4 regions of the Pseudomonas viciae genome follow, and region 4 is predicted to be linked to each of the others. Evidence: predicted binding sites of a transcription regulator. Region 4 holds the regulator's gene; each other region holds the start of a gene.
The links. The regulator FliA, encoded in region 4, starts transcription of late flagellar genes. The targets are predictions, from matches to a motif close to CTAAAGTTTNNNNNNNNNNNGCCGNTAA.
Positions count from the first base shown of each region.

Region 1: the regulator FliA is predicted to act here: its motif matches at 6,497-6,524, upstream of motA (flagellar motor stator protein MotA).
Region 2: the regulator FliA is predicted to act here: its motif matches at 3,311-3,338, upstream of EPZ47_RS15085 (methyl-accepting chemotaxis protein).
Region 3: the regulator FliA is predicted to act here: its motif matches at 3,252-3,279, upstream of EPZ47_RS01900 (methyl-accepting chemotaxis protein).

Region 1 is NZ_CP035088.1:600,818-608,842, reverse strand. Features, by position in the region: gene EPZ47_RS02680 (NAD(P)H-hydrate dehydratase) at 1-675, opposite strand, end outside; gene queG (tRNA epoxyqueuosine(34) reductase QueG) at 739-1,818, shown strand; gene EPZ47_RS02670 (trimeric intracellular cation channel family protein) at 1,800-2,411, opposite strand; gene orn (oligoribonuclease) at 2,692-3,234, opposite strand; gene rsgA (small ribosomal subunit biogenesis GTPase RsgA) at 3,344-4,375, shown strand; gene motB (flagellar motor protein MotB) at 4,542-5,573, opposite strand; gene motA (flagellar motor stator protein MotA) at 5,577-6,428, opposite strand; gene EPZ47_RS02645 (HDOD domain-containing protein) at 6,595-8,025, shown strand, end outside.
Region 2 is NZ_CP035088.1:3,361,239-3,369,263, forward strand. Features, by position in the region: gene EPZ47_RS15075 (cytochrome P460 family protein) at 1-342, opposite strand, end outside; gene EPZ47_RS15080 (alpha/beta fold hydrolase) at 363-1,439, opposite strand; gene EPZ47_RS15085 (methyl-accepting chemotaxis protein) at 1,742-3,253, opposite strand; gene EPZ47_RS15090 (MalY/PatB family protein) at 3,439-4,587, shown strand; gene EPZ47_RS15095 (VOC family protein) at 4,631-5,035, opposite strand; gene EPZ47_RS15100 (DUF421 domain-containing protein) at 5,069-5,518, opposite strand; gene EPZ47_RS15105 (hypothetical protein) at 5,526-6,044, opposite strand; gene EPZ47_RS15110 (CinA family protein) at 6,054-6,554, opposite strand; gene EPZ47_RS15115 (Yip1 family protein) at 6,722-7,333, shown strand; gene ligD (DNA ligase D) at 7,371-8,025, opposite strand, start outside.
Region 3 is NZ_CP035088.1:424,412-432,436, forward strand. Features, by position in the region: gene EPZ47_RS30690 (methyl-accepting chemotaxis protein) at 1-136, opposite strand, end outside; partial or broken gene EPZ47_RS30695 (methyl-accepting chemotaxis protein) at 122-1,168, opposite strand; gene EPZ47_RS01900 (methyl-accepting chemotaxis protein) at 1,306-3,210, opposite strand; gene EPZ47_RS01905 (16S rRNA (uracil(1498)-N(3))-methyltransferase) at 3,323-4,030, opposite strand; gene tatC (twin-arginine translocase subunit TatC) at 4,027-4,821, opposite strand; gene tatB (Sec-independent protein translocase protein TatB) at 4,818-5,252, opposite strand; gene EPZ47_RS01920 (twin-arginine translocase TatA/TatE family subunit) at 5,263-5,550, opposite strand; gene EPZ47_RS01925 (phosphoribosyl-ATP diphosphatase) at 5,575-5,907, opposite strand; gene hisI (phosphoribosyl-AMP cyclohydrolase) at 5,900-6,298, opposite strand; gene ubiB (ubiquinone biosynthesis regulatory protein kinase UbiB) at 6,380-7,984, opposite strand; partial or broken gene EPZ47_RS01940 (ubiquinone biosynthesis accessory factor UbiJ) at 7,981-8,025, opposite strand, start outside.
Region 4 is NZ_CP035088.1:1,766,257-1,774,281, forward strand. Features, by position in the region: gene flhF (flagellar biosynthesis GTPase FlhF) at 1-931, shown strand, start outside; gene fleN (flagellar synthesis regulator FleN) at 1,048-1,878, shown strand; gene fliA (RNA polymerase sigma factor FliA) at 1,875-2,618, shown strand; gene EPZ47_RS08115 (chemotaxis response regulator CheY) at 2,784-3,155, shown strand; gene EPZ47_RS08120 (protein phosphatase CheZ) at 3,174-3,959, shown strand; gene EPZ47_RS08125 (chemotaxis protein CheA) at 3,990-6,260, shown strand; gene EPZ47_RS08130 (protein-glutamate methylesterase/protein-glutamine glutaminase) at 6,309-7,436, shown strand; gene EPZ47_RS08135 (flagellar motor protein) at 7,436-8,025, shown strand, end outside.

The DNA.
Region 1 (8,025 bases), 1.2 Mb from region 4:
TCGGGCGCTGGCCGCTGCCGACTCAACGATATCGGGATCGGCGTGCAGATCGTTGAACACCAGTTCGCCAACCCGATCCGCCGCATCCCCCGTGAACAACCCCAGCTTCAGGCCAATGAAGGTCACGGTAAGATCGGCCGCCACCGCCGTGCCCAGCACCCGCCCGGTGTCAGCGCACAGTCCCGAGGGAATATCCACCGCCGCGACCGGCAGGCCACTGACATTGATCGTATCGATGGCTCGCACATAGGGCTCGCGTACATCGCCACTCAACCCGGTACCGAGCAACGCGTCCAGCAGCACGCCACGCAATTCGGACTCGTCAGACCAAGGCTCCACCGGCACACCCACCGCGACAGCCTCGGCGTGGGCGTTGGCGGCATCGCCCTGCAAACGCCGAGGTTCGCCCACCGTCAGCACCCGCACCGACCAGCCGGCGCGCCGAGCCAGAGTTGCTACCAGATAGCCATCGCCAGCGTTGTTGCCGTGCCCGGCCAGCACGGTCAGCTCGCTGGCGTCAGGCCAGTGCCGGACAATCGCTCGCCAAGTGGCACGGGCCGCGCGCTGCATCAATTCGAAGCCGCTGGTACCTGCCGCGATCAGTTGCGCGTCAAGGGCCCGGACCTGCGCGGCACTGTACAGCGCGTCGGGAAAATCATCTTTAGTGTGCGGCATGCGTCTTCAGGCTCCGATGTCTGGCAGAATTATACGCATCTCAGCTCCGGTTTCTCTCGCCTCATGCCTGCCATTCCCACAGACCTCCCCGCCCTCGCCCAATCCATCAAGGACTGGGGCCGCGAGCTGGGTTTCCAGCAAGTCGGCATCAGCGGCCTGGACCTTGCCGAGCATGAGCAACATTTGCAGCGCTGGCTCGACGCGGGCTATCACGGCGAGATGGACTACATGGGCGCCCACGGCAGCAAACGCTCGCACCCCGAGGAACTGGTGCCGGGCACATTGCGGGTGGTTTCCCTGCGCATGGACTACCTGTCGGGCGACACACAAATGGCGCAGATGCTCGGCCAACCGGAAAAGGCCTACGTCTCGCGTTATGCATTGGGCCGCGATTACCACAAATTGATCCGTAAACGTGTGCAGCAACTGGCAGAAAAAATTCAGGCGGTCATCGGCCCCTTTGGCTATCGCGCCTTCGTCGACAGCGCACCGGTGCTGGAAAAAGCCATCGCCGAACAGGCCGGCCTGGGCTGGATCGGTAAAAACACCCTGGTGCTGAACCGCAAGGCCGGCAGCTACTTCTTCTTGAGCGAGCTGTTTGTCGACTTGCCCCTGCCGGTGGATCCACCCCATGCCAGCGAACATTGCGGCAAATGCACCGCGTGCCTGGACATCTGTCCTACGAATGCCTTCGTCGGCCCCTACGTGCTGGATGCCCGCCGCTGCATTTCCTACCTGACCATCGAGCTGAAAAGCGCCATCCCCGAGGAACTGCGACCGTTGATCGGCAACCGGGTGTTCGGGTGTGATGACTGTCAGATCGTCTGCCCATGGAATCGCTTCGCCCGACCGTCCGGGGAAAGCGACTTCAAGCCTCGCCACAACCTGGACAATGCCGGGCTGGCCGAGTTGTTCATGTGGGACGAGGAGAAATTCCTCAGCAGCACTGAAGGCTCCCCTCTGCGCCGCGCCGGTTACGAGCGTTGGTTGCGCAACCTGGCGGTGGGCCTTGGAAATGCCCCGTCAACGATTCCGGTGCTACAAGCGCTGGAGGCCCGGCGCGACTATCCGTCGGAGCTGGTGCGTGAGCATGTGGAATGGGCGTTGCGCCAGCACACCGGACGTCAAACCTCGTCGTTATAGACGAACTTCGGCATTTCCCAGTGGAAGCGGATCGCCAGGAGCCGCAGCAAAAAACCACCAAACAAGGTGATAAGAATCGCCTGCTCATTCGGCAATTGCAGGTAGACACACAGCAAATAGCACCAGGCCGCGGCAAACGAGACGCTGGCGTAGAGTTCGCGGCGGAAGATCAGCGGGATGTCGTTGCAGAAAATGTCCCGCAGGATGCCACCGAACACACCGGTGATGACACCGCTGACCGACGCCACCAGCATGCCGTGGCCCATTTCCAGGGCAGTCATGCAGCCGATCAGGGTGAACGCCACCAGGCCCACGGCGTCGAGCACCAGGAACAATGAACGCAGATGACGCATCCAGCGCGCCAGGAACACTGTGAGCATCGCCGCCGCGGTGGTCAGCACCAGGTATTCCGGGTGCTTGACCCAGGTGAGCGGGTAATGACCGAGCAGTACGTCGCGCACCGAACCGCCACCCAACGCCGTGACGCAGGCGATCAGCACCACGCCGAACCAGTCCATGCCACGGCGCCCGGCGGACAAGGCGCCGGTCATGGCTTCGGCGGTGATGGCGATCAGATAGAGCATCAGCAACATGGGGGCGGTCCTTACAGGAAGGCGCGCAGTCTAGCCATTTCGGGCAGGCACCAAAAGAGGGCAAGGCAACGACTCCAGCCTAAACACCCTGTCCACCCGTCCAAACTGATCCCCGTGGCGAGGGAGCCTGCTCCCGCTCGGCGGCGAAGCAGTCGCAAACCGGGCAGTGCGTTTGACCTGAAAAACTTTGAGGGCCTGCTTCGCAGGCCAGCGGGAGCAAGCTCCCTCGCCACAAAAGCGTTCTCGCCTGCCACCTCGCCGCAGTAGCCTGCGAGCCGACTCAGAACTTGATGAAGTGCTTACGGTAATGCTGCAACTCGGCAATGGACTCGCGAATGTCGTCCAAGGCCAGGTGGCTGCCGCCCTTCTGGAAGCTGTCACGCACTTCTGGAGCCCAGCGGGCGGCCAGTTCCTTGAGGGTGGAGACGTCCAGGTTGCGGTAGTGGAAGTAGCTTTCCAGGGATTTCATGTGGGTATACAGGAAACGACGATCCTGGCAGATGCTGTTGCCGCAGATCGGTGACTTGCCCTTTGGCACCCACTGTTCCAGGAAGGCGATGGTCTGGGCTTCGGCCTCGGCCATGCTGATTTTGCTCTCACGTACCCGCTGGGTCAGGCCCGAGCCGCCATGCTGGCGAGTGTTCCATTCGTCCATGCCAGCCAGGATTTCGTCGCTGTGGTGGATCGCGATCACCGGGCCTTCGGCCAACGTGTTGAGGTCACTGTCGGTGACGATGGTGGCCATTTCGATGATGACGTCGGTATCAGGGTTCAGACCGGTCATTTCCAGGTCGATCCAGATCAGGTTCTGCGGGTTTTGCATAGGGGAGCTCCTCGGCGTAGCTGCGCAGTTTAGCCTAGGCCGGCCTTTGGGCGTGCTAAACTCGCGGCCGTTTTACCCTATTCGCTGCATTTCTTCATACGGAACACCCATGGCCAAACGCCAACTCAATCGTCGTCAGAACTGGCGCATCGAAAAGATCCAGGGCGAGCGCGCCGCCCGCGCCGCCAAACGCGAGTCCAGTGCGGTCGAGGCCCTGGAGGGCGGCGACCTGGGCCCTGAACAGACCGGCCTGGTGATCGCACACTTCGGTGTGCAGGTCGAGGTCGAAGCCTGCGAAGGCGAACTGGCCGGCCAGGTGTTCCGCTGCCACTTGCGGGCCAACCTGCCAGCGCTGGTCACCGGCGACAAGGTGGTCTGGCGTGCCGGCAACCAGGGTATCGGCGTGATCGTCGCGCAATTGCCGCGCCACACCGAGCTGTGCCGTCCGGACAGCCGCGGCCAGCTCAAGCCGGTGGCCGCCAACGTCGACATGATCGTCATCGTGTTCGCCCCGCTGCCCGAACCCCACGCCAACCTGATCGACCGCTACCTGGTGGCGGCCGAACACGCCGGCATCCGCCCACTGTTACTGCTCAACAAATTCGACCTGATCGACGAGCACAACGCCCCGGCGCTGAATGCCTTGCTGTCGGTTTATCGGGATTTGGGTTACCCGGTGCTGGAAGTCTCGGCTCATCACGGCAACGGCATGGAGCAGTTGCAACAGCAACTGGACGGACGCATCAGCGTGTTCGTCGGCCAATCCGGCGTCGGCAAGTCATCGCTGGTCAACAGCCTGCTGCCGGAAGTCGAAACCCGCGTCGGGCCGTTGTCCGAACTGTCTGGCCAAGGCACCCACACCACCACCACCGCGCGGTTGTTCCACTTCCCTGGCGGCGGTGAATTGATCGACTCGCCAGGCATCCGCGAATTCGGCCTGGGCCACGTCAGCCGGGCCGATGTCGAAGCCGGGTTCATCGAGTTCAACGACCTGATCGGCACCTGCCGCTTCCGCGACTGCAAGCACGACCGCGAACCCGGTTGCGCCCTGCTCAAGGCCCTGGAAGAAGGCCGCGTGCATCAGCAACGGATGAACAGCTACCGCTCGATCATCGCCAGCTTGCCGGAAAGTAGTTACTGACCTGCACGCAATATGGAACCAATCACTCTTGTGGCGAGGGAGCTTGCTCCCGCTTGAGTGCGAAGCACTCACCTTGGATGGGGCTGCTTCGCAGCCCAGCGGGAGCAAGCCTAATGCGAACAGTGATCCACAAAAAAGCCGACAATGATGTCGGCTTTTTTGTGGGTTACTGCGCAGGCGGCTCGGCCGGTTTCGGCGCGGCGTCGTCGAACAGGTTCAGACGTTCGCGCAGCTCATGGGCCGGCACGGGCTGCTGGTCCGCCGGCAAGGCGTTCGGATCAGCCGCTGCACCCGGCGTCTGCGGCACCTCGCCCGGCGCGCCCTGGGCAGGATCCGGCGCCGGATCATCGGTTTGCGAACCTTCGATGGCTTGCTGGGCCTTCTTGGTCAACACCACGATATCGATACGCCGGTTGACCGGGTTGAATGGATCCTTGCGATCGAACAACGCCGAGGACGCATAACCGACCACCCGCGCCACCTGCTCGTCGGGATAACTGCCGGCCACCAAGGCGCGACGGGCCGCGTTGGCGCGGTTGGCAGACAATTCCCAGTTACCGAAATCGCCCTTACCTATGTAAGGCTTGGCATCGGTATGGCCGCTGATACTGATCTTGTTCGGCACCGCCTTGATGGTGTCGGCCATGGCCAGCAGAATGTCCTCGAAATATGGTTTCAGCCGCGCGCTGCCAGAATCGAACATCGGCCGGTTCTCGGCGTCCATGATCTGGATGCGCAAGCCGTTCGGCGTGATTTCGAAGAGGATCTGGTCCTTGAATTTCTGCAACTGCGGGTTCTCTTCGACCTTGTTCTGCAGCTCCTGCAGCAGCAACTCCAGGCGTTCACGCTCGACCTGCTCGGCCATGCCTTCGACCTGCTCGGAATCCACCGTCACCTTGTCGGGCTGGGGCTCGGATTTGACTTCAGGGTTGAGGGTCGTGTCCGGCGCCAGGGTTGGTGAGCCGCCCAGATCGATGATGTACGGCGTGCCGCTTTCAGTAAAACCCACCGGGTCCTTGAAGTAACCGGCGATGGCGATCTTCTGTTCCGGGGTTGCGGTGGACAGCAGCCACAGCACCAGGAAGAACGCCATCATCGCCGTCGCGAAGTCGGCGAAGGCGATTTTCCAGGCGCCCCCGTGATGCCCGGCGGCAATGCGCTTGACGCGCTTGACGATAATCGGCTGATTATTTTCCATGACTTAACGACCGCGAACCGCTTGTTCCAGCTCGGCGAAACTTGGACGGTGCGCCGGGTACAGGACCTTGCGGCCGAATTCCACTGCCAGCGATGGCGGCATGCCCGAGGCCGAGGCCACCAGGGAAGCCTTGATGGCTTCGTAGACGTTGAGTTCTTCCTTGGCGTCGTGGGCCAGGGAGTGGGCCAGCGGGCCGAAGAAACCATACGCGGCCAAAATACCGAAGAAGGTACCCACCAGTGCCGCACCCACGTGCAGGCCGATGGATTTCTGGTCGCCGTCGCCCAGGGAAGCCATGGTCACCACGATGCCCAATACCGCCGCGACGATACCGAAGCCGGGCATGCCGTCAGCGATGCCATTGACCGCGTGGGACGGGTGCTCCAAGTCTTCCTTGAGGCTGTACAGCTCCATGTCGAACAGACCTTCGAGTTCATGGGGCGCCATGTTGCCGGACGACATGATGCGCAGGTAATCACAGATGAACGCCGTCATGCGGGCGTCCTTGAGCACCGAGGGGTACTTGGCGAAGATCGGGCTGGCGGAGGCATCTTCAATATCCCCCTCGATCGCCATCATGCCTTCGCGGCGGCTCTTGTTGAGGATTTCATAGATCAGCCCCAGCACTTCAAGATAGAAGGTGTGACTGAAGCGCGAACCGAACATGCTCAGGGATTTTTTGAGCACATGCATCGTCATATAGCCAGGGTTGGCCTGCAAGAATGCGCCGAGGGCCGCGCCACCGATGATCAGCACCTCGAAAGGTTGGATCAGGGCGGCAATCTTGCCATGGGAGAGTACGTATCCGCCGAGCACGCTCGCGAACACGACAATGATGCCGATAATTTTAGCCATAGGTAGAAAGTACTTATTTAAGTCGGGTTCAAGGTCATATTCGGAAGCTGGAAAATCTCTTCTTCTACTTATCGGCAAAACTGCGCCAGACTATAGCCAGTTCTGGCGAAAAGCCAATTTGCCCCGTTCCGGGCGTAGATACTTCATCCGATGATCACGTCCAACCATGACTCACGAAACGAAGACATCAACTGCGCGACCGACCACGCTCGAAGGCTGGGTAAAGCTGCTCGAGGGCGTGCACCTGCCGGTGCCCCAGGCCAGTCATGACCTGGTCTGCAAGGCCATTGCCGACAGTCGTCGGTCATTGCGTGACATCGCCGAGCTCATCCAGGACAGCCCTGCCCTGGCACTGAGCGTCATCCGCGAAGCCAACCATCACACCCATGGCAGCCTTGCAGAACCTGCGGAAAATCTCGAAGTGGCCATCAACCGCCTCGGTCTCAAGCGCACCGAAGAACTGCTTGCCCGCCTGCCCTCGTTGCCGGAGCAACTGATACCCGTTGCCCTGCGCCAGCTGCAATTGATCAGCCAACACGCGACACAACAGGCCAATGGTTTTTTTGCCAGCCGCCTGGCGCGGCTGTGGCAAGACATCCACTGGGGCAGCCTGTTGTTTCTGTCACCACTCTGGCCTCTGGCCCTGACTCACCCGCGATTGCTGGAAGAATGGGAATTGCGGGTCATCCATAAAGGCGAGCCGGCCAGCAAGGTGGAGCGCGAGCTGTTCGGCGTCGGCCTGCTGAAAATCTGTTTGGCGCTGGTGGAGACCTGGCGGCTGCCCGTCTGGGTCATACAGGGCTACCGCCTGTTACTCAATGAACGCCGCGAGTTGGTGAAAGTGCTGCGCATCGCCAGGGACAGCGAACACCCGCTGCGCCAGCAGAATCGCCTGGACGACGACCCGATCCTGCGACGCTGGCTCAATCAGCCGGCCAACACCGTGTTGCTGGCCAACGGCCTGGCCCTTTCAGCGCAACAGGCCTGGGACGGTCCTCACAGTGCCCGCTGGCAATACCTCACTAGTTTGTATCTGCAAATGTCCATGGATGAAATCCAGCAGCAACTGCACCAACAGGCCGTCAACAGTGCCCGCCATCACAGCATGCCAGACCTCTGGCACCCGGCCGTGGCGCTGATCTGGCCCTGGGGCAGTCGTCGCATTCACCCCGGTTTGCTGCCAGCCGCCCCGCCCAGCGCCGAGGACCTGGGTCAATGGCGCAAACGATGTGCCGAATTGCTGGTGGAACCCAGCCCCTTCAGCAACGCTATCCACCTGACCACCTCGGCTCGGGATGCGCTGGTGGCGTGCGGTATGCGCCGGGTGATGATTCTGATGGCCGACCGCAGCCAGACCAGCGTGCGCGTACATCAAACCGCCGGCTTGCCCCAGGATGCAGCGGCCATGAGTTTCTCCATCAACCAGAGCAAGGTCTTGCAGCGCTTGCTGGCCCAGCAGGCCCAGGTGCGCCTTAACCCCGAGAACAATGCGCAGTTTTCCGCGCTGCTGCCGCCGGGCCTGCGCGGCCTATTCCGGGGTGAGCATCTGCTGTTGCGTTCCCTGACCTGCAACGGTCGGGTGATCATGCTGGTGGTC
Region 2 (8,025 bases), 1.6 Mb from region 4:
TTGCACGGTGGTCGCCGCGCCGGGAATCGAAGCCGGCTCGAACTCCGGGGACTGGCTGTGCTTCCAGGCCAGCTTGACCAGCACCGTGCCGTCCGGGAATGGCAGTGTTGAATCCTGATAAGCCTTGATCGCCAGGTCATTGCCCAGCACCGCTCTCAGCTCGTTCAGGGGTTCCGCCTCCTGGGCCGGGGCTATCAGCGCCCATTGGCGATACCCATCGGGAAGCTTTACGCCGTAGATCGGTGACGCCTCGCCGCTGCCGGCATCGCCCAAGGCGATGCCGGTCGCGGTCAGTGCAGCCACCGCAATGACAGCGGACATCGCCAGTTGCTTGAGTTTCATCGTTGCTCTCCCGGTGGGCGTCATTGGAGGTGATCGGCGTCGATCACAGCCTGGGCGAACGCTTGCGGGGCCTCTTGCGGCAGGTTGTGGCCGACACCGCCGTCGATCAGGCGATGCTCATATTTGCCGGTGAAACGCTTGGCATAGGCCTCGGCCGGTGGGTGCGGTGCGCCGTTGGCGTCACCCTCGAGGGTGATGGTCGGCACGCCGATGGAGGGAAAGGTCGCGAGTTTCTTCTCCAGCTTGTCGTATTTGGCCTCGCCCTTGACCAGGCCCAGGCGCCAGCGATAGTTGAAGATTGAGACGGCGACATGATCGGGATTCTGCAAAGCGGCGGCGCTGCGGTCATACGTCGCGTCGTCAAAGTTCCACTTCGGCGACGCCAGTTTCCAGATCAGCTTGGCGAAGTCGTGGGTGTTCTTCTCATAACCGAGGCGGCCACGCTCCGTCGCAAAGTAGAACTGATACCACCACTGCAACTCGGCGGCCGGCGGCAGCGGCGTCTTGCCGGCTTCCTGGCTGCCGATCAGGTAGCCACTGACCGCCACCAGGGCTTTCACCCGCTCCGGCCACAGAGCCGCGACGATGTCGGCGGTGCGGGCGCCCCAGTCGTAACCCCCGAGCACGGCCTGCTTGATCTTCAGCGCGTCCATGAAGTCGATCAGATCGCTTGCCAGCGCGGAAGGCTGGCCGTTGCGCAGGGTCTTGGCCGACAGGAAGCGCGTATCACCGTAACCCCGGGCAAAGGGAATCAACACCCGATAGCCCTTCTCGGCCAGTGCCGGGGCAACGTCGGCGTAGCTGTGAATGTCATAGGGCCAACCGTGCAGCAGGATGACCACCGGCCCATCGGCAGGACCGACCTCGGCATAAGCCACGTTCAGCAGGCCCGCCTTGACGTGCTTCAACGGGCCGAACGAGGTGTGACTGCCTGGCGTGATGGAGGCGATGGTGCTGGCAGGTACATCCGCGGCGCTCGCCTGTGATGAGGCAAAGCCCAAGGCGCCCAGTTGCATCATGGTGAACATCAGAATGGAGGGCGCGAGCAGACGACGTGGGCGCGGTGCGGATGCCGGGTTCAACAGAGTCTTGTCCATGGTGGATCTCCTTGCGAGCGGTGGGTGAGCCCGTGAGACTGCTTGTGCCGTCTCGATGGGTTCATTTGACGCTGGCGAGGTATCCCGGATGTGTCATCGGTGGCCTTAAAAGAAACAGTCCGTATCTGTACGAGACGTAGATACACGGAGATACATTTGGATGGCGTGGCAAGCCTGTGACATCAATGTTGCCGCACCTACCGCAATCGCGAGCAAGCCCGCTCCCACAGGATTGGTGGTGGTCCTAGGATTCGTGAACGCCGCAAACCCAATGTGGGAGCGAGCCTGCTCGCGATGCCGGTTCAGGCCACCCCACCCTTCCCATGAAACGCCTGCCCCAAGAGCGCCAGCCGTTGCGCCATCGGCGGCAGGCTTTGGCTGCTGCGGGTCAGGATGCCGATGTTGTCCGCGTTGCGCTCAGCCACAGCCTGGACGGTTTGCAACCGCTCATTGATGCCCAGCGATGCCTTGGACTGTTCCTGGGTGGTGCTGGCGATCAGGTCGTTGAAGTGGTTGATCACCGCGATGTCTTCCACCACGGCGTGCAGCAGTTGTGAGGCCAGTTGGCTGGCGGTTACGCAGCGCTCCACTCCGTCGCGACTGTCTTGCATGGCGACGGCGGCCTGGCGGCTGCCTTGTTGCAGCTTGGCGATGATGTGCTGGATTTGCGTGGTGGAAGCCGAGGTTTTTTGTGACAAGGTCCGGACTTCGTCGGCCACCACCGCGAAACCACGGCCCTGCTCACCGGCCCGGGCGGCCTCGATGGCGGCGTTGAGGGCCAGCAGGTTGGTTTGCTCGGCGATGCCGTTGATCACGTCCAGCACTTGGCCAATCTGTTGCGCCTGTTCGACCAGGACTTGTACGGTTTCGTTGGTCAGGTTGATGCGCCCGGCCAGTTCGACGATTTCTTCGCGGGTCTGGTCAACGGTGCTGCGCCCTCGGTTGACCTGCTCGTTGGCCTGTCCGGCGCGTTGCAGCGTCTGATCGACGTGGCCGGCGATGTTTTCCATGGCCTGGACCAGATGGCCGATCGCGCCGCTCATTTGCGCCACTTCGTCCAACTGGTGGCGGGCGCCGTTTTCCAGGGTCTGGCCCACCTGGGACAGATCCTGGCCGAGGTCCGAGAGGTTTCGGGTATCGCGCACCACGCCGTCCACCAGGTTGGTGACCTGTTGCAGAAAGTGGTCGAAACGCTCCCCCGAGGAGACTTTGCCCCCTTGGTTGCGCTGGGCACCGGCATCGCTGCTCAGCTTCGTGGCGGCGGCCAGTACTTTGTCGAGCACCTCCTGGTTGTCCGTGGCATCGGCCAGGCTCTGGTTCGCCAGGTAAATCAGGATCACACTTTCCACCACCACGTAGAACGCGTGAAGCAAGACCATGTTCCAGCCGCCGTGGGTACCCATGACGAACACCGGATAGCCCTGATGCTGAAGCCAGTGGAAACCCAGGTGGTGGACGGCGATGGTGGCGGCGGCCACGACAATCGGAAGCCAGTCCCGGTAGAACGTCAGCACCGCCAACAGCACGAAAATCCCGAAGTGGAACTCGATCACGCCGTGGGTCTGGTTGATGTGCAGCGCCGCCATGACCATCAGCGCCACGGCGATGACGCAGCGCATGACGCGGGTGCCGCCCAGGCCGCGATAAAGGACGGTGGTCAGCACGCAGGTCGTGCCTCCCACCAGCAACGCCTGGGTGAAGGTCGAATGCATGAACGCCAGGCACAGCGAATACAGCAGAGTAAGCCAAAGCAGCCCCAGCATGATGCGATCGGCTTTACGGTGGTGATCGTTAAAGCGCACGGGCGATGTCATGGATGGCTGTCCTTTTCGGATACTTGGGGGGTCCGTTACCAATGCCGGTTTCAGGCCTTATCGGCGTCTCGGAAGGGAACTGTAACTGATTATCATCAGTTAGTGGCACTACGCCACCAACCTTTTGTCAGCGACCTTTGCTTTATGATGTTGGCCATCTCAACTCCCGACCTGATGGAACCCCCATGACTTTCGATTTCGATACGGTGTTCGAGCGCCACGGTACCGGTAGCACCAAATGGAGCCGTTACCCGGCCGATGTGTTGCCGATGTGGGTGGCCGATATGGACTTCCCTGCCCCGTCTGTGATCATCGATGCGCTGCACAAGCGCCTCGAACATACGATGCTCGGCTACAGCGTTGCCCAGGACAACCTGCGGGCAGCTATCGTGGCGGACCTGTGGAACAAGTACGCGTGGCGCGTCGAGCCCCAGCAGATTGTGTTCCTGCCCGGCGTCGAACCGGGTTTCAACATGGCGCTGCACGCGCTCGTGGAGCCCCAGCAGAATGTCGTGGTGCAGGTGCCCAATTACCCGCCGCTGCGCAACGCCCCGGGTCACTGGGGCCTGAACAAGGTGGAACTGCCGTTCGACCCGGTAGATGGCGAGTTTCACACGCCGCTGGCCGCGTTGCGCGAGGCGTTGCAGGGTGGTGGCGCGCTATTGCTGAGCAATCCTCACAACCCGTTGGGCAAGGTGTTTGACCGGCAAGAACTCAAGGCCGTGGCAGACATTTGCCTGGAGCAGAATGCCTGGATCATCTCCGATGAAATCCATGCCGAGCTGTGTTTCGACGCCCGCGTGCACATCCCCACTGCGTCCCTCAGCGCGGAAATTGCCGAGCGCACCATCACCCTGATGTCCGCCAGCAAGGCCTACAACATCGCCGGGTTGAAAACCTCGTTTGCCATCATCCAGAACGCCAAGGTCCGCGAGCGGGTCAACAGCGCCCGGGCCGGCATGGTCGACAGCGTCAATGCCCTGGGCCTTGAAGCCACCCGCGCCGCCTACAGCGAAGCAGGTCCGTGGCTCGAACAACTCAAAGCGTACCTGCAAGCCAACCGTGATTACCTGGTTGAAGCAGTGAACACGCGTCTGCCGGGCGTGACCATGACGGTGCCCCAGGGCACTTACCTGGCCTGGCTGGATTGCTCGGCGTTGGGGTTGGACGACCCGCAGGGGTTCTTCCTGAAAGAAGCCAAGGTAGGCCTGAGCGCCGGGCTGGATTTTGGCGACGATGCCGGGCAGTTCGTGCGCCTGAACTTCGGTTGCCCGCGGGCGTTGCTGGAGGAAGGGATTGCGCGGATGGAGCGGAGTTTGAAGGCCAGGGGCTGATTGCCCTGACAAAGCAGATCCCCTCGCCACAATTGATCCGCGTTTACCCACGCATCTCTGGCGTATACACAAAGCACAACTTGTTCCCCTCCGGATCCCGGCAATACGCCCCGAAGTACCCTGGCGAGTAATGCGGCCTGGGGCCTGGGGCGCCTTCGTCAAAGCCGCCCAGGGCGATGGCCTGCTCCCAGGCAGCGCGCACGGTTTGCGGTGAGTCGGCGGCAAAGCTCACTTGCATGCCATTGCCCCAGGTGGCGGGCAAGCCATTGAATGGCAGTTGCACAAAGACCTGTGGCCAAGGCTTTCCTGGTTGATGCCAACCTTCCCCCGGCGGGCCCGAGTCGTTTTCGCTGGCCATGCGCACCAACCCCAGGCAACCGAGAACGGCATCATAAAAAGCGACCATTTTCGGCAAGTCACGCGCGCCGATCTGTATGTGGCTGAACATGTCCTTTTCCTTATATTCCGACGGTGCTAATGCTCAAGACTGCTCCTTGGCAATCACCGAAATTTTCCCGTTGCGCTCGATAATCGCAAACTTGATCTGCTCCAGGGTCTCGATACCCTGGCTCGAACGTGCGGCCTCCATGATGTCTTCTTCCACCAATCGGGCATGGCGCATGCGCCCCTGGAGTATGCGACCGTTCTCGACAATGATGGTCGGGCCGCCGTCGATCAGTTGCGAAACCCGTTTGGAACGCTGCTTGAGCAATGACAACCCGACGTCGATGGCAATCAGGGTGACGATCACCATCAGCGCGTTGGTTAACGAGAAATCATCCCCCAGCAGCGCCTGTTGGGTGGCCTCACCGATGATCATCAACAACACGAAGTCGAAGGTGGTGAGGTCCGCCAGGGAGCGACGCCCGGCGATCTTGAACAACACCATCAATGCTACATACATCGCGGCGGCCCGCAGCACGGAATCCATAGGTCACCTAAGGGAAAATGAACTGATCGAAACTGAGCGAGGCGCCACCGGGCATGGCGAGGCGGCCGTGATAGATCCCCAGCCCCTGACCGAGCAACGACAGGTACAGACTGGCCTGCCCTTGGGCATCGGCCTGGACCCAAAACCGCATGCCTTGGCCGGCACTCGCCGCACGCACCGGTTGGGGTTGCAGCGTCTGTACTTCAAAGCCTTGCAGCCACGCGCCGTCCAACGCCACTTCGAGCACGGCGTTGGGTTGACCCTTCATATGAACGATCATCGGATTGGTGGAGCCATTGCGATTAAACGTCTCGTATTCGACGCCGAGACTGCCATCGCGGCTCTGTAGATCGCGCGAGCTCAAGGGGCCGCGGGAGAACAAGCCAAGCAGGGTCAGGACCACCAGCAGCACCAGGATGTACCAGCCCACGCGCTCGAAACGCCAGACCTTGAGCTGGTAGTCCATGTCTTCACGCACCGGAAACACACGGCTGTGAAAGTCCTCTGGCTCAGTGGAATGGGGCATGGCGACTCCTTATCGGCGCTCTCCGGCCAAAGCCCGTTGGTGAAAATGCCGCAGTTGAAGAAGCGCGTGTTCAGCGGCCCACATTTGCACCTGGCCGCGGCTGCCGAAAAACCGTTCCTGGCGACTGAACAGTGCTCGCTGGCCGTTCACCTCGAACGCCCAGGCAAAACAGACGGTGCCGGCGGGAATGCCGTCCATGTCGTCCGGTCCGAGAATGCCGGTGGTCGCCACCGCCACGTTGGCATTAGCGTCATGCAGCGCGCCGAGGGCCATTTCCTTGGCGACTTCGCGGCTGGTGAGGTTGAAGGTCTCTATGGTGCGCGGGTTTACCCCCAGCAGCCGTTGTTTCGCCTCCGGGGAATACACCACGTAACCGCTTTCGATCAGCGATCCACTGCCCGGCACCTCGGCCAGTAACGTGACGATCTGGCCGGCGGTGCAGGATTCGGCCGTGGTCAGGCGCAGTTCATGTTCACGCAGGTACTCACAAATGGAGCGGGCAACGGTCATGGCAAGTCGTCCTTTCATGGTGCTGATGGGTTGACCCCCGCCGTAATGATTCATTCCCTTTATCGCGCCGCCGCCCGGATGCGGCAAATAAATGAAACCGCGACCCAATCCTGTACCTCAAATTCGTAGGAGCCTCATGCAGAGGCTGTCTTGATCAGGAGGTCGTCATGTCTGCGCCTTTCGTCAAACTGTTCACCCATCCCGAGTTCGCCTGGGCGGATATCCGCGAGCAAGAGCAGGCTCATCCGCGCCATTACCTGAGCCATTTGCTGTTGCTGGCCTTGATTCCCGCAGTGTGTCTGTTCATCGGTACCACCTGGACCGGCTGGAGCCTGGCCGAAAACGAAACGGTACGGCTCAGCAGCGCCAGCGCACTGCAATTATGCGTGCTGCTGTACCTGACCATCGTCGCCGGCGTGGCGCTCATGGGGTTGTTCATTCGCTGGATGTCCCGCACTTTCGACGCCCGGCCGACGGTCAACCAGTGCATCGGGTTCGCGGCGTATACCGCCACGCCGTACTTCCTCGCCGGGATTTTCGGGCTCTACCCCAACCGTTGGCTGACGGTGGCCGTGTTGGCGGTGGCCTCGGCCTACTCGACATTCTTGCTGTTTGTCGGGCTACCCAAGTTCATGAGTCTCAGGAAAGAACAGGGCCTGCTGTACTCGGCCAGCGTCTGGGGCGTCGGGTTGTTGGTGCTGGTGACGATCCTGGTGGAGATGATCCTGCTGTGGTTCAACGTGTTGCAGCCGGAATACCTGCGTTTTCCGGCAAGTTGAGCATCAACTTGTTCACAAGGTTCACGTGTCGCGGGGTCTACTTATCGGGCTTTTTCATGCCAATCCGCCGACGCATGTCGGCGGTGATGCTCTGGCGGGTTTTCTTGAGGCCGGCCCAGGGCTCGTGACCGACTTCCATCAGGCGCTCATGAACGTTGTGCACGTTCCACAGGTTCGCGCCCTTGAGCTCGGCAACTTCCTCGCGAAAGATCGGCACCGACACCGGCAGCCCTTCCCGGGTGCGCGCGGCATAGGCGCAAATGGTGGTAGCGCCCAAACCGTTGCGCAGGTAATCGATGAAAATCCGCCCTACCCGGTTTTTTGGCCCGGACACCGCCGAGAAACGGTCCGGCAACAGCTTGGCCATGTGGCTGACGATGGCATGGCTGAATCCCTTGACCTCATCCCAACCCAACTTTCGCGTCAACGGCACCACCACATGAATGCCCTTGCCGCCGCTGGTCTTGAGAAACGCCTTGAGTCCCAGCTCATCGAGCACCGACAAGGTCAGTTGCGTGGCCTCCACCATGCGTTTCCAGGGCAATGCCGGATCCGGGTCAAGGTCGAGGACAAAGCGGTCGGGCTTGTCCAGGTTCACCGTCGTGGCGTTCCAGGTGTGCAGCTCCACCGTGCTCATCTGCACCGCGCCGATCAGGGCCTCGGCGTTGTTGATGATCATCACCGGCTGCCCC
Region 3 (8,025 bases), 1.3 Mb from region 4:
CCACTTTCTGGCTGTTGACCCCGGCGCTGGTCTGTTCGGTGACTGCAGAGAGTTGCTCGGCGGCGCTGGCGATTTGCGTGACGCCCTCGCTGATGCCGCCGATCAATTGCCGCAGGCCCACGGTCATGCTCTGCATGGCGCGCTGTAGCTGGCCCAGTTCGTCGCGGCGGTCGGAGTTGAGGTTGTGGGTCAAGTCGCCCGCCGCCACACGTTCGGCGATCTTGAGGGTCTGGCCCAGGGGGCCGACGATCTGCCGGGTGATGACCAAGGCCGCGATGACACCGAACAGCAACGCGAGCACGGCAGCCGATGCCAGGAAGGTCTTGGCCTTGGCTGCGTCGTGGTCGCGAACGGCCGTCTGGGACACTGTCAGCTTTTGGCTGGCGTCGAGCAACACGTCGCCTTGTTCTGTCATGCGCTTGAGTGCAGCGGCATTGTCGATCTGGGAGTCACGGAATTGACTGACCGCTGCGCGGTAGGCGTTGATCGAGTCGTTGGCCTGTTGCAGGTTGGCGGCGTGCTCCTCGGGTACCTGCTCCGGCAAGCGGGCGAGCAGTTTGAGGACCGTGTCGATGGCCTCGAGAGCCGGTTGCTGGGCTTCGCTTTTGCCACTGTAGGTGTAGCCGCGAACTTGATAGCGCGCTTGCTGGACCGCCTTGCTCAGGGTCACAACGCTGTTGAACTGGGCGACGCTGTCGCCTTGCAGTAGCGATTTCTCCACTTCAGCGACGCGGGCCACGGCGTTGTCGGCACTGGCGCCAAGTTTGCTGCGGGCATCTTCACGGCTCACGGTGGCGCGGGTCATCTCGGCGAAGGCGCTTTTGTACTCGGCGACGGCGGCCAATTGCTTGTCGATCAGCGCTACATCGGCTGGTTGCTCGATCAGTTGGCGAGCGGTCTGGAGCCCAGCTTCGAGTTTGCCGAGCAGGTCGTTGACTTGCTGCGGGCCGTTCTCGCCCCGTGTGGTGTAGTAGTCCATGCGGGCGAGGCGCAAGTCCTTGGTCAAATCGTTCAGGCTGGCAATGAACCCCAGTTTGTCGCCACGGCTGATCACGTTACCCAAGCCGCTCCAGCCGGTGAAGGCGATCATCACGGTCAGGAACAGCACCAGGCCGAAGCCGAAACCAAGTTTTCGATTGACGCCTACGTTACCTAGCCATCGGAACATGCCGTTACTCCCTGCAGCGTTGAGTTTATATGCTGGGAGCTATATCGACCGGTTGGAAGGGATCTGTAGTGAATAGGCGTCAGTTGCTTTGCGTCGCGAGCAAGCTGCCTCGCCACGTGTTGCCGCTTTTTCGGTGCTTAGACTTTGAAACGTCCTACCAGCGTCTGCAGATGAATCCCCAGCCGCGCCAGTTCGGCGCTGGAGGCGGCGGTTTCTTCACTGGATGCCGCGGTCTGTTCGGACACATCGCGAACATTCACGACACTGCGGTTGATCTCTTCGGCCACGGCGCTCTGTTGCTCGGCCGCGGCGGCGATCTGTTGGTTCATCGACTGGATGGCCGAGACCGTGCGGGTGATGTTTTCCAGTGACCCGCCGGCGCGGCGGGTCAGTTCGACACTGCTGTCGGTCAGGTTGCGGCTGTTGTCCAGGGTGGTCGCGACTTGTTCGGTGCCCGATTGCAGGCTGCCGATCAGCGCTTCGATTTCTTCGGTGGACTTCTGGGTACGCTGGGCCAGGCTGCGCACCTCGTCAGCCACCACCGCAAAACCACGCCCGGCTTCACCGGCACGAGCCGCCTCGATGGCCGCGTTGAGAGCCAGCAGGTTGGTTTGTTGGGCCACGGACTTGATCACGTCCAGCACGCTGCCGATCTTGTCGCTTTCGCGTTTGAGATGACCCATCGCTTCGGTGGAGTTGCCCACTTCCTTGGACAGGCGTTCGATCTGGGCGATGGCTTCGCCCACCACTTTTTCGCCTTCGCGAGCTTGTTGGTCAGCTGCGACGGCCGCTTCGGAGGCTTCCTCGGCATTACGTGCCACTTCCTGCACTGTGGCGGTCATTTCGTGCATGGCAGTGGCGACCTGGTCGGTTTCCACTTTCTGGCTGTTGACCCCGGCGCTGGTCTGTTCGGTGACGGCCGAGAGCTGTTCGGCGGCGCTGGCGATTTGCGTGACGCTTTCGCTGATGCCGCCGATCAATTGGCGCAGGCCCACGGTCATGCTCTGCATGGCACGTTGCAGTTGGCCCAGTTCGTCGCGGCGCTCGGAACTGAGGTTGTGGGTCAAGTCACCTGCCGCCACGCGTTCGGCGACCTTGAGGGTCTGCTCCAGCGGGTTGACGATCTGTCGGGTGATCGCCATGGCTGCGATCACCCCGAACAGCAGGGCCAGCGCGGCGGCCGAGATGAGGAAAATGTTGGCTTGGGTTGCATCATGGTCGCGCACGGCCGTCTGGGACAGGGTGAGGTTTCCGCTGGCCTCGCGTAGCACAACCCCCAGGTCGGACATGCGCTTGATGGCGGCAGCGTTGGCGGTCTGGGCGTCATGGAACTGGCTGACCGCAGCACGATAGGTCTTGAACGATTCGCTGGCCTGTTGCAGGTTGGCGGCGTGCTCATCGGGCAGTTGGGCCGGCAGGCTGCCGAGGGTTTTCAACGCGTTATCGATGGCATCCAGGGCCGGTTGCTCGGCCTCGGCCTTGCCGCTGTAGGTATAGCCGCGAACCTGATAGCGGGCTTGCTGGATTGCCTTGCTCAGGTTTACCACGCTGTCGAACTGAGCAACGTTGTCGCTTTGCCGAATGGCGTTTTCAACGTTGGCGACGCGGGCCACGGCGTTATCGGCGTTGGCGCCCAATTTGCTGCGCGCATCCTCACGACTGGCGGTGGCGCGGATCAATTCGGCGACGGCAACTCTGTACTCGGCGACCGCCGCCAGTTGCTTGTCGATGATCGCCACGTCGGCCGGTTGCTCGATCAATTGGCGGGCGGTCTGTAGCCCAGGCTCCAATTTACCGAGGAGATCGTTGATGTCACCTGGGCCCTTTTCGCCGCGGGTCGCGTCATAATCCATGCGCGCCGAGCGCAGGTCTTTGGTCAGGTCGTTCAGGCTGGCGATGAACCCCAGCGTGTCGCCGCGTGCAATTACATTGCTCAGGCCGGTCCATCCGGTGAAAGCGATCATCAAGGTTAGGAACAGCACCAGACCGAAGCCGAAGCCGAGTTTGCGATTAACGCCTACGTTATCTAGCCATCGGAACATGCTGATACTCCCTTGAAGGGCGGAACTGCTTTGTATAAGCACTATCGGCCCATCAGGGGGTAACTGGAGAAATGAGTTAGATGAGTTTGGAATACCGTGGCAAGCCACTGGATCAGAACAGTCGTGCGAGCAGTGCTGTAACCGCGGTCTCGACCCGCAGGATCCGATCGCCCAGTTGCACCGGCTGCAGGCCTGCCTTGGCCAGCAGGTCGATCTCGTAGGGAATCCAGCCACCCTCCGGGCCGATCGCCAAGGTGACTGGCTCCGCCAGTGCTCGGGGACAGGGCGGGTAGTTGCCGGGATGACCCACCAGGCCCAAGGTGCCATCGACGATGGCGGGGAGGCGGTCTTCGACGAAGGGTTTGAAGCGCTTCTCAATGACGATTTCCGGTAACACACTGTCCCTGGCCTGTTCCAGGCCCAGAATCAGTTGCTCGCGAATGGCTTCGGGTTCCAGGAAGGGGGTCTGCCAGAAGCTCTTTTCCACGCGGTAGCTATTGACCAGCACCACGCGGGGCACGCCCATGGTGGCGATGGTCTGGAACACCCGGCGAAGCATTTTCGGGCGAGGCAGCGCCAGCACCAGTGTGAGCGGCAGTTTGGCCGGCGGTGGCTGGTCGAGGGTCACTTGCAGTTCGGCTTCGCGGGCTTCCAGGCGCAGCACCTGGGCCGTGCCCATCAAGCCGCCAATGCGTCCGACCCGCAGGCTGTCGCCGACAGCGCTGCGATGGACTTCCTGCATGTGGGTCAATCGACGATCGCTCAGCACGACCCGGTCAGGCCCAATGAAGTCGGCCTCTTCGAGCAGCAGCAGGTTCACGCTTGGGTCGCTGGCGGCTGGTCGTTGTGATCGTCGGCCGCTGGCTCTTGCGGGTCTTCGCTGCGCTTGCGGATCAGGCCACCGAACAGGATGCCAATCTCGAACAGCAGCCACATCGGCACGGCCAGCAGGGTCTGGGAAAAGATGTCCGGCGGGGTCAGGATCATGCCGACCACGAAGCAGCCGATGATCACGTACGGACGGATTTTCTTCAGGTACGCAACGTTGACCACGCCGATCCACACTAGCAGTACCACCGCTACGGGAATTTCGAACGCCACGCCGAAGGCGAAGAACAGCGTCATGACGAAATCCAGGTAGCTGGTGATGTCGGTCATCATCTCCACGCCCGCAGGGGTGGCGGCGGCGAAGAACTTGAAGATCAGCGGAAACACGAAGAAATAGGCGAAGGCCATGCCGGTATAGAACAAAAGGATGCTGGACACCAGCAGTGGCACGGCGATGCGTTTTTCATGTTTGTACAGGCCGGGTGCGATGAACCCCCAGATCTGGTGCAGGATCACCGGGATCGCCAGGAACAGCGAGACCATCATCGTCAGCTTCAGCGGCGTCAGGAACGGCGACGACACATCGGTGGCGATCATCGTCGCGCCGACCGGCAAATACTCACGCAGAGGCGTGGAGACGAAGGTGTAGATCTGCTGGGTGAAGGCAAACAGCCCGGCGAAGATGACGAAAACCGCCGCGACACAACGCAGCAGGCGGGTGCGCAACTCGGTGAGGTGCGATACCAGCGGCATTGGCTGGTCGTTCTCTGGGATATTGCTCATGGGGCTCGCGGCGGCAATGTAGGGTCGTTAGGAACGGCTGGCGTTGCCACCGTCGGGGCTGGCTCCAGCGGTTTCGCGGGCTCGGTTGTCGCGGGTTCGGCCACCACCGGTGCCGTGGTATTCACCGGCGCCTGGGGAGCAATCGTCGGCTGCGCCGCAGGCTGGACCGGGGTCGGTTCCTCCTGGGCCGGCGTGAAGATTTTCCGCGCTTCCTGCTCCAGGGACAGGATGTGTTCGTTGTGAAGCTGCCGACGGATGTCGTCGGCACCGATTTCACGTTCAACTTCCTGTTTGATCGCATTGAAGCTGCGCTTCAGACGCCCGATCCATAGACCAGCAGTGCGCGCAGCACCCGGCAGGCGCTCGGGGCCCAGCACCAGCAAGGCGACGAGGCCGACGAGCAGCAGTTCAGTGAAGCTGATCCCAAACATTAGTCAGTGCTCACGAGTCTTTGCGGACGGGCTCTTCGACTTTTTGTGCCTGCACGTCGATGGTGTGCGGCGCATTTACAGGCTGGGCGGCCTGAGGGGGGACCGGTTGGGTCGGCTGCGCCGATTGAGCAGGAGCGGCTGTCGGATCGGTCGGTTTTTCGTCATCGTTCATGGCTTTGCGAAAGCCCTTGATCGACTCACCGACGTCGGTGCCGAGGTTTTTCAGTTTCTTGGTGCCGAACACCAGGACCACGACAACCAGAATGACGACCCAGTGTTTCCAGTCAAAAATACCCATGTGGCTATTCCTCTTGTAAGTTGATCAGGCGGACGGACGCGAGGCTTTCTCGACGTGTCCGGATAGACCGAAACGACGGTCCAGTTCATCCAGTACGGCCTGCGGGTGCTGCCCCAGTTGGGCGAGCATGACCAGGCTGTGGAACCACAGGTCGGCGGTCTCGTAGATCACGTCGCTGCAATCGCCGCTTATGGCGGCGTCCTTGGCGGCGATGATGGTCTCCACGGACTCTTCGCCGACTTTCTCCAGAATCTTGTTCAAACCCTTATGGTACAGGCTGGCGACATAGGAACTGTCGGCCGCGGCGCCCTTGCGCTCTTCCAGCACCTGGGCCAGGCGGATAAGGGTGTCACTCATGGGTATGTCCTGAATAAATGGCATGCGGGTCCTTGAGCACCGGGTCGACGGTTTTCCAGTCGCCGTTCTCGAAGACGCGATAAAAGCAGCTTTGACGGCCAGTGTGGCAGGCAATTTCACCGACTTGTTCGACCATCAGGATGATGACGTCGCCGTCGCAATCCAGGCGCATCTCGTGCAGATGCTGCACATGCCCGGACTCTTCACCTTTGCGCCACAGCTTGCCACGGGAACGTGACCAATAGATGGCGCGGTTCTCGGCGGCGGTCAGGGACAGCGCTTCGCGGTTCATCCAGGCCATCATCAGCACGCGCCCGGTCTTGTGATCCTGGGCGATGGCCGGCACCAGGCCGTCAGCGTCCCATTTGATCTCGTCCTGCCAGTTTTTCATCTTCGACTCCGACAATGGGCCGCGCACTTCAAGTCGGCGGGCCCAGCGTTGAAACAGTGTGCCAGCGCGAACCGGTGCTGGCTATCGGCGAACGACCAGATACAAACCGACGATTATCATGATACCGGCCGGCCAGTGCCCCAGTTGGCTCAACGGTCCACCAGTCGCCAATACCGCCCCGCCCCCCAGGTGAGCCGCACCCAGCAGGCGCAGGAGCCAGTCGTCCCGGCGCTTATGCCAGGGTGGCGCAGGATCGTGGGCATGCGGCTGGGACATGCGTTCGAGCAGGTCGCGGGTCATGTTGGCCAGGTGCGGGATCTGCTCGAACTGGCTCTGCACGTTGCCCAGTAAGGTGCGCGGGCTGACGCGCTCACGCATCCAGCGTTCGAGGAACGGCTGGGCGGTGTTCCACAGGTCCAGGTCCGGGTACAGCTGGCGCCCGAGGCCCTCGATGTTCAGCAGGGTTTTCTGCAGCAGCACCAGCTGTGGCTGAACCTCCATGTTGAAGCGCCGTGCGGTCTGGAATAGGCGCATCAGCACTTGGCCGAAGGAAATATCCTTTAACGGTTTTTCGAAAATCGGTTCGCATACGGTGCGGATCGCCGCTTCGAATTCGTTGAGCTTGGTCTCGGCCGGCACCCAGCCGGAGTCGATGTGCAGTTGTGCGACACGCCGGTAGTCGCGCTTGAAAAAGGCGAACAGGTTGCGCGCCAGGTAATCCTGGTCTTCGGGGGTCAGGCTGCCGACGATGCCGCAGTCAATCGCAATGTATTGCGGGCTCCACGGCTGCACGGTGCTGACGAAGATGTTGCCGGGGTGCATGTCGGCGTGAAAGAAGCTGTCGCGAAACACCTGGGTGAAAAAGATTTCCACGCCGCGCTCGGCCAGCAGTTTCATGTCGGTGCGCTGGTCGGCCAGGGTCGCCAGGTCGGTGACCTGGATGCCGTAGATGCGCTCCATCACCAACACTTTCGGGCGGCACCAGTCCCAGTAGACTTGCGGCACATAGAGCAGCGGGGAGCCTTCGAAGTTGCGGCGCAACTGGCTGGCGTTGGCGGCTTCGCGCAGCAGGTCGAGCTCGTCGTAGATGGTCTTTTCGTAATCCTGGACCACGTCCACCGGATGCAGCAACCGTGCGTCGGCCGACAGCCGCTCGGCGGCGCGGGCGAGGATGAACAGCCACGCCAGGTCCTGGGCGATGATCGGCTTGAGGCCCGGGCGGATGACCTTGACTACCACTTCTTCGCCGCTCTTGAGCTGCGCCGCGTGAACCTGGGCCACGGAGGCCGAGGCCAGGGGCTCGACGTCGAAACGGCTGAAGACCTCGCTGATCTTCTTGCCCAGTTGCTCTTCGATCAACGCCACCGATACCTTGGAATCGAACGGTGGCACGCGGTCTTGCAACTTCATCAGCTCATCGGCGATGTCTTCAGGCAACAGATCGCGCCGGGTCGAGAGGATCTGTCCGAACTTGATGAAGATCGGGCCCAGGTCCTGCAGGGCCAGGCGCAGGCGCGCGCCGCGGCTCAGCTCCAGCGTTCGGCGGGGAAACCAGCGCCACGGCAGCACGAAGCGCAGTGCCAGGAGAAACCAGGGCAGCGGCAGGGCGAACAGCAGGTCATCGAGGCGGTAGCGAATCACGACGCGCTGGATGCGCAACAAACGGCGGACGGCAAGCAGCTTCATGCGTTATCGCTTGGTTTCAAGGGTTCGGGAAAGGCGCTCGA
Region 4 (8,025 bases):
GGACTCGATGCGCTTTGAACTCAACAGCCTGCGTGAACTGATGGAGGTTCAGCTCGGCTCCCTGGCCTGGAACCAGCTGCAAGGCAGCCGTCCGGCCCAGGCCAACCTCTGGCGTCGCCTGCAACGCATCGGCTTGTCCGGCCCGTTGTCCCGTGACCTGCTGGCGCTGATCAACGGTATCGAAGAGCCTCGCCAGGCCTGGCGCATGTTGCTGGCACACTTGGCGCGGATGATCGTCACGCCGGAAGTCGAGCCGCTGGAAGAGGGCGGGGTGATTGCGATGGTCGGCCCTGCCGGCATGGGCAAGACCACCACCCTGGCCAAGCTCGCCGCCCGTTATGTACTCAAGTACGGCGCCCAGAGCATCGCCCTGGTGAGCATGGACAGTTTCCGCATCGGCGCCCAGGAACAACTCAAGACCCTGGGCCGGATCCTCAATGTGTCGGTGACCCATGTGGATCCGGGCCAGTCCCTGGTCCAGGCGCTGGAACCGCTGCTGCGCAAACGCGTCGTGCTGATCGACACCGCCGGCCTGCAAGCCAGCGATCCGGCCCTGCGCATGCAGCTCGAAAGCCTGGCCGGGCGCGGTATCAAGTCAAAAAATTATCTCGTGTTGGCAACCACTAGCCAAAAGCAGGTTCTAACCGCCGCGTACCACAGCTACAAACGCTGCGGGCTGGCCGGCTGCATCCTGACTAAGCTGGACGAAACGGCAAGCCTGGGCGAGGTGCTGAGCCTGGCGATCGGTCATGAATTACCGGTGGCCTACCTGACCGACGGACCGCGGATCCCGGATGATTTGCATCTGCCGCGCCGTCATCAACTGGTCAGTCGTGCCGTGAGTGTGCAAATGCAGGAAGAACCCAGCGAAGAAGCCATGGCTGATATGTTCGCTGATATCTACCACAGCCCGACCAAGCAGGTCGGCTGAGGTAATCATGAATATTTTTTGTACCTACATCGATGGTCTGCCATGCATTGTTCCGAATGGGAACGCGCAGCCAGTAATGTGGCCTCCGTCTAAGTAAGACAAGGTAAAGAACGAACATGGGCAGCATGCATCCCGTACAGGTGATCGCGGTGACCGGCGGCAAAGGTGGCGTCGGGAAGACTAACGTGTCAGTGAACTTGTCCCTGGCTCTGGCAGAGCTTGGCCGACGGGTCATGCTGCTGGACGCCGACCTGGGCCTGGCGAACGTCGATGTGCTGCTGGGGCTCACGCCCAAACGCACGCTGGCGGACGTGATTGAAGGCCGCTGCGAACTGCGCGACGTGCTGCTGCAGGGGCCCGGCGGGATTCGTATCGTGCCGGCTGCCTCCGGCACCCAGAGCATGGTTCACCTGACCCCGGCCCAGCACGCGGGCCTGATCCAGGCCTTCAGCGACATCGGTGATAACCTCGATGTGCTGGTGATCGACACCGCTGCCGGTATCGGTGACTCGGTGGTCAGTTTCGTCCGCGCTGCCCAGGAAGTGCTCCTGGTGGTCTGCGACGAACCGACGTCCATCACCGACGCCTATGCCCTGATCAAGTTATTGAACCGTGACTACGGCATGAACCGCTTCCGTGTCCTGGCCAACATGGCCCAGAGCCCGCAGGAAGGTCGCAACCTGTTCGCCAAGTTGACAAAGGTCACGGATCGTTTCCTGGACGTCGCCCTACAATACGTCGGCGCTGTGCCCTACGACGAAAGCGTACGCAAGGCTGTCCAGAAGCAACGTGCGGTTTATGAAGCCTTTCCCCGTTCCAAATGTGCGCTGGCGTTCAAGGCTATCGCCCAGAAGGTTGATACCTGGCCACTGCCGGCCAACCCTCGCGGGCACCTGGAGTTTTTCGTCGAGCGTCTCGTGCAACAAACAGCAGGGCCCGTGCTATGACAGCCAGCGGTTACAACCATCTCTATAAAAAATCGGCACGGGACGCCCAATACGAACTGATCGAGCGTTACGCGCCACTGGTCAAGCGTATCGCCTACCACTTGCTGGCGCGGTTGCCGGCCAGTGTCCAGGTTGAGGACTTGATCCAGGCAGGCATGATCGGCCTGCTCGAAGTGTCGAACAAATACGACGCGAGCAAAGGCGCCAGTTTCGAAACGTATGCCGGTATTCGCATTCGTGGGGCGATGCTCGATGAGGTCCGCAAGGGCGATTGGGCACCGCGTTCGGTGCATCGCAACACCCGCATGGTCAGTGACGCGATCCGCGCTATTGAAGCTAAAACCGGGCGAGACGCTAAAGATCACGAGGTTGCGGCCGAACTCCAATTGAGTCTCGATGATTATTACGGGATTTTGAACGACACCTTGGGCAGCCGCCTGTTCAGTTTCGACGACCTGCTGCAGGACGGCGAACACGAAGGGCTGCACGAGGACGGCGCGAGTGCTCACATGGAGCCATCGCGTGACCTGGAAGATGAGCGTTTCCAGAGCGCGCTGGCGGATGCGATTGCCAATTTGCCGGAGCGTGAGCGACTGGTCTTGGCGCTGTACTACGACGAAGAGCTGAACCTCAAGGAAATCGGTGAGGTCCTGGGGGTCAGCGAATCGCGGGTCAGCCAGTTACACAGCCAGTGCGCGGCCCGTTTGCGGGGGCGTTTGGGGGAGTGGCGAGCGCGCTGACAGCTGTGTGGGAGCATTGCGAACGAGCTGGTCTGGCATGCGCTGCGCCAGTCTCCAACCGTGGTGCTCCAGGCCGTTGTCGAGTGTTGTGCCGGATTGATTGAAATGGCGCGTTCAGGTGCTGGGCGCGTTTAAGACTGCTTGGAGGTCGAATTGGACAAGAACATGAAAATCCTCATCGTTGATGACTTCTCAACGATGCGGCGGATCATAAAAAACCTGTTGCGTGACCTTGGGTTCACCAACACGGTCGAGGCTGACGATGGCACTACTGCCATTCCGGTCCTCAACAGCGGGAGCATCGACTTTCTGGTGACTGACTGGAACATGCCCGGCATGACCGGTATCGACTTGCTGCGCCATGTACGCGCCGACGAAAAACTCAAGCACCTTCCGGTGCTGATGGTGACTGCCGAAGCCAAGCGCGAGCAGATCATCGAAGCGGCCCAAGCCGGTGTGAACGGCTATGTGGTCAAACCCTTCACGGCCCAGGCGTTGAAAGAGAAGATCGAAAAAATCTTCGAACGCATCGGTTAACGGCGCCACGGGGGAGCTATGGACAACGAATCTTCAATGGGCGACTTCGAATCGACCCTGAAAAAACATGCCCGCGAACTGGTCGACAGCCTTGAAAAAGGCCGCTTTGGCGATGCGGTTCAAATGATCCATGAGCTCAACCAGACCCGTGACCGAGGTCTGTATCAGGAAGTGGGCAAGCTCACGCGTGAATTGCACAGCGCAATTGTCAATTTCCAGATCGACCCGCACATGCCGCAGGCCGAGGAAGTCTCGCAGATCACCGACGCTACCGAGCGTCTGGGTTATGTGGTCAAGCTGACCGAGGCCGCAGCCAACCGCACCATGGACTTGGTGGAGAGCGCAACGCCGCTGGTCAATGGCCTGAGCGAAGAAGCCCAGGCCTTGAGCACCGATTGGGGCCGGTTCATGCGTCGCGAAGTCGGCGCTGAAGAGTTTCGGGAACTGGCCCGCCGGGTCGACGGTTTCCTGACGCGCAGCGGCACCGAGACCCGCGCCGTGGCAAGCAACCTCAACGACATTCTGCTGGCTCAGGACTATCAGGACTTGACCGGCCAAGTGATCAAGCGCGTGACCCAATTGGTCACCGAAGTTGAAAGCAATCTGCTCAAACTGGTGTTGATGGCCAGCCAGGTCGACCGCTTTGCAGGCATCGAACACGACCGTGAAGCGATACTTGCTGAAAAAGATCCACAAAAACATCTCTCGCAGGGTGAAGGTCCGCAGATTCATGCCGATAAAAGAGAAGACGTTATGTCCGGTCAGGACGATGTGGACGATTTGCTGTCCAGCCTTGGATTCTGAGTTTTAGCCCTGTTTTAGGAGCAGCCATTAATGAGCTTCGGCGCCGATGAAGAGATCCTTCAGGATTTCCTGGTTGAGGCCGGCGAGATTCTAGAGCAACTGTCTGAACAGCTGGTCGAGCTGGAAAGCCGACCAGATGATGCGGACTTGCTCAATGCAATTTTTCGCGGTTTCCACACTGTAAAAGGAGGCGCCGGCTTCCTCCAGCTCAATGAGTTGGTGGAGTGCTGCCACATTGCCGAAAACGTGTTCGACATCCTGCGCAAGGGTGAACGCCGCGTTGATTCGGAACTGATGGACGTGGTGCTCGAAGCGCTGGATGCGGTCAACGGCATGTTCAGTGAAGTGCGCGAGCGCTCGCCGATCACCGCTGCCACCCCTGAGTTGCTCGCCGCGCTGGCACGCCTGGCCGAGCCACAATCGGCTGACGAAGCCGCGCCGGTTGTCGAGGCGGTCGCTGAAGAACCGGTCGCCGAGGAATCGGGCGACATCACCGATAACGAATTTGAACAATTGCTGGACTCGCTGAACGCCGTCAAGGCTGAAGCCGCAGCCCCGGCAGTTCCCGCCCCCCCTGCGGCACCAAGCAGCGAGTCGACTGCCGCTGCCAGCGATGAAATCACTGACGACGAGTTCGAATCGTTGCTCGACCAGCTTCATGGCAAAGGCCAGTTCGCGCCCGATGCGGTTGTGCCTGCGCCAGCCGCGGCCGCCCCGAAAGCGGCGGGCGACAGCTCCGATATCACCGACGACGAATTCGAAGCCTTGCTCGATCAGTTGCATGGCAAGGGCACGTTTGCCGTTGACGCGCTGGACTCGGCCATTGCTTCGGCACCGGCGCCAGCCAAGCCTGCCGCCGCCGCGGCGGGCAGTGACCTGATCAGTGATCACGAATTCGAATCGTTGCTCGACGAACTGCATGGCAAAGGCAAGTTCAGTGAAGTCGGGAAGGCCACGGCCGCCCCTGCTGCTGGGACTACCGCCACTGTAGCGCCGGCGGCCAAGGCTGCGCCAAAACCCGCTGCCAAGGCACCAGAACCGAAGGCCGAGACGCCCAAGCCTGCTGCGGCAGCTGCCCCGGCAGCCGCCCGTGCCCCGGCGGCTGCTCCAGCGGAAAAACCGGCGAGCGAAGCCGAGACCACCGTTCGGGTCGACACCGCACGCCTGGACGAGATCATGAACATGGTCGGCGAACTGGTGCTGGTGCGTAACCGTCTGGTGCGCCTGGGCCTCAACAGCCAGGACGAAGCCATGTCCAAGGCCGTGTCGAACCTCGACGTGGTCACGGCCGACTTGCAGACCGCGGTCATGAAGACCCGGATGCAGCCGATCAAGAAAGTCTTCGGGCGCTTCCCGCGCCTGGTTCGTGACCTGGCTCGCCAGCTCAAGAAAGAAATCAACCTGGAGTTGGTGGGTGAAGAGACCGACCTCGACAAAAACCTTGTCGAGGCGCTGGCCGACCCGCTGGTCCACTTGGTGCGCAACGCCGTCGACCACGGCATCGAATCGCCGCAAGAGCGTGAAGAGTCGGGCAAGGTCCGTAGCGGCAAGGTCGTGCTGGCCGCCGAGCAGGAGGGTGACCACATCCTGTTGTCGATCTCCGACGACGGCAAAGGCATGGACCCGAACGTGTTGCGTTCCATCGCGGTGAAACGCGGAGTGATGGACAAGGACGCCGCCGACCGCCTGAGCGACACCGAGTGCTACAACCTGATCTTCGCCCCGGGCTTCTCGACCAAGACCGAGATTTCCGATGTGTCGGGCCGTGGCGTGGGCATGGACGTGGTGAAAACCAAGATTTCCCAGCTCAACGGTTCGATCAACATCTACTCGACCAAGGGCCAGGGCTCGAAGATCGTCATCAAGGTCCCGCTGACCCTGGCGATCATGCCGACCCTGATGGTCATGCTGGGCAACCAGGCATTTGCCTTCCCGCTGGTCAACGTCAACGAGATCTTCCACCTCGACCTGTCGCGTACCAACGTGGTGGACGGCCAGGAAGTGGTGATCGTACGGGACAAGGCACTGCCGCTGTTCTACCTCAAGCGCTGGCTGGTCAGCTCCGCGGCTCATGTGGAGCAGGGCGAAGGCCACGTGGTGATCCTATCGGTGGGCACCCAGCGGATCGGCTTTGTCGTCGATCAGTTGGTGGGCCAGGAAGAAGTGGTCATCAAGCCATTGGGCAAGATGCTCCAGGGCACCCCGGGCATGTCCGGCGCCACCATCACCGGCGACGGTCGCATCGCATTGATTCTCGATGTGCCAAGCATGCTCAAGCGTTACGCCGCCCGGCGTATTTGATTCTGGAGGGGCGTGGCCCAGTGCCGCGCCTCGTCTAACGGAGTGTTTATGGTAGTTAAAGTCCTGGTGGTGGACGATTCGGGGTTTTTCCGCCGCCGCGTCTCGGAAATTCTTTCGGCGGATACGAGTATTCAAGTCGTCGGTACGGCGACCAACGGCAAAGAGGCGATCGATCAGGCGCTGGCACTCAAGCCAGACGTGATCACCATGGACTACGAGATGCCGATGATGGATGGCATCACAGCCGTGCGGCATATCATGCAGCGCTGCCCGACTCCCGTATTGATGTTCTCCTCCCTGACCCATGAAGGCGCCCGGGTGACCCTCGATGCGCTGGACGCCGGGGCGGTGGATTTCCTGCCGAAAAATTTCGAAGACATTTCGCGCAACCCCGACAAGGTTCGGCAGTTGCTGTGCGAAAAGGTCCACAGCATTTCTCGCAGCAACCGACGTCTTGGGGCCTACAGCGCGCCAGCGCCTGTGGTTGCGCCAAGCCCTGCGCCAGCCCCGACTTCGGCGGGCAGTTTCAATCCGGCACCGGTGCGCAGTGCACCGGCACCTACGCCTGCACGTCCGGCTCCAGTCAGTGCGTCGTCGCCGGCACCCAAGCGCAAAGCCTACAAACTGGTCGCGATCGGTACGTCCACCGGTGGGCCGGTGGCGCTGCAACGGGTCCTGACCCAGTTGCCGGCCAATTTCCCGGCTCCTATCGTGCTGATCCAGCACATGCCCGCAGCCTTCACCAAGGCCTTCGCCGAGCGATTGGACAAACTGTGCAACATCAGCGTCAAGGAAGCCGAGGATGGTGACATCCTGCGTCCGGGCCTGGCGTTGTTGGCCCCGGGTGGCAAGCAGATGATGGTCGATGGCCGCGGCGCGGTGAAAATCCTGCCGGGCGACGAACGTTTGAACTACAAACCGTGCGTGGACATCACCTTCGGTTCCGCCGCCAAGTCCTACGGTGACAAAGTTCTGGCGGTGGTGCTCACCGGCATGGGCGCCGACGGTCGCGAAGGCGCACGCCTGCTCAAGCAGGGCGGCAGTGCGATCTGGGCCCAGGATGAAGCCAGTTGCGTGATCTACGGCATGCCGATGGCCATCGTCAAAGCAGATCTCGCCGACGCGGTGTACGGGTTGGATGACATCGGTAGACACCTGGTCGAGGCGTGCCTGTAATGGATGTGCTTAGCCTGATCGGCATTGTCATGGCGTTCGTCGCCATTATTGGCGGCAATTACCTGGAAGGTGGTCATCTTGGGGCCCTGGCCAACGGCCCGGCAGCGTTGATCGTGATCGGCGGCACTGTTGGCGCCGCGCTGTTGCAGTCGCCCATGAGCGCTTTCAAGCGTGCCATGCAGGTGCTGATCTGGATTCTGTTCCCTCCTCGTGTCGACTTGGCTGGCGGTATCGATCGTGTGGTGAACTGGAGCCTGACTGCGCGCAAGGAAGGCCTGCTGGGGTTGGAAGGGGTGGCCGATGCCGAACCCGACAGCTACTCACGCAAAGGCCTGCAATTGCTGGTGGATGGCGCGGAGCCAGAAGCCATCCGCAGCATCCTGGAGGTGGATTTCTACACCCAGGAAAGCCGCGACATCGAAGCGGCCAAAGTCTTCGAAAGCATGGGCGGCTACGCGCCGACCATCGGCATCATCGGTGCGGTGATGGGCCTGATCCACGTGATGGGCAACCTGGCCGACCCGTCGCAGCTGGGCAGCGGCATCGCTGTGGCGTTCGTCGCCACGATCTACGGCGTAGCGAGCGCCAA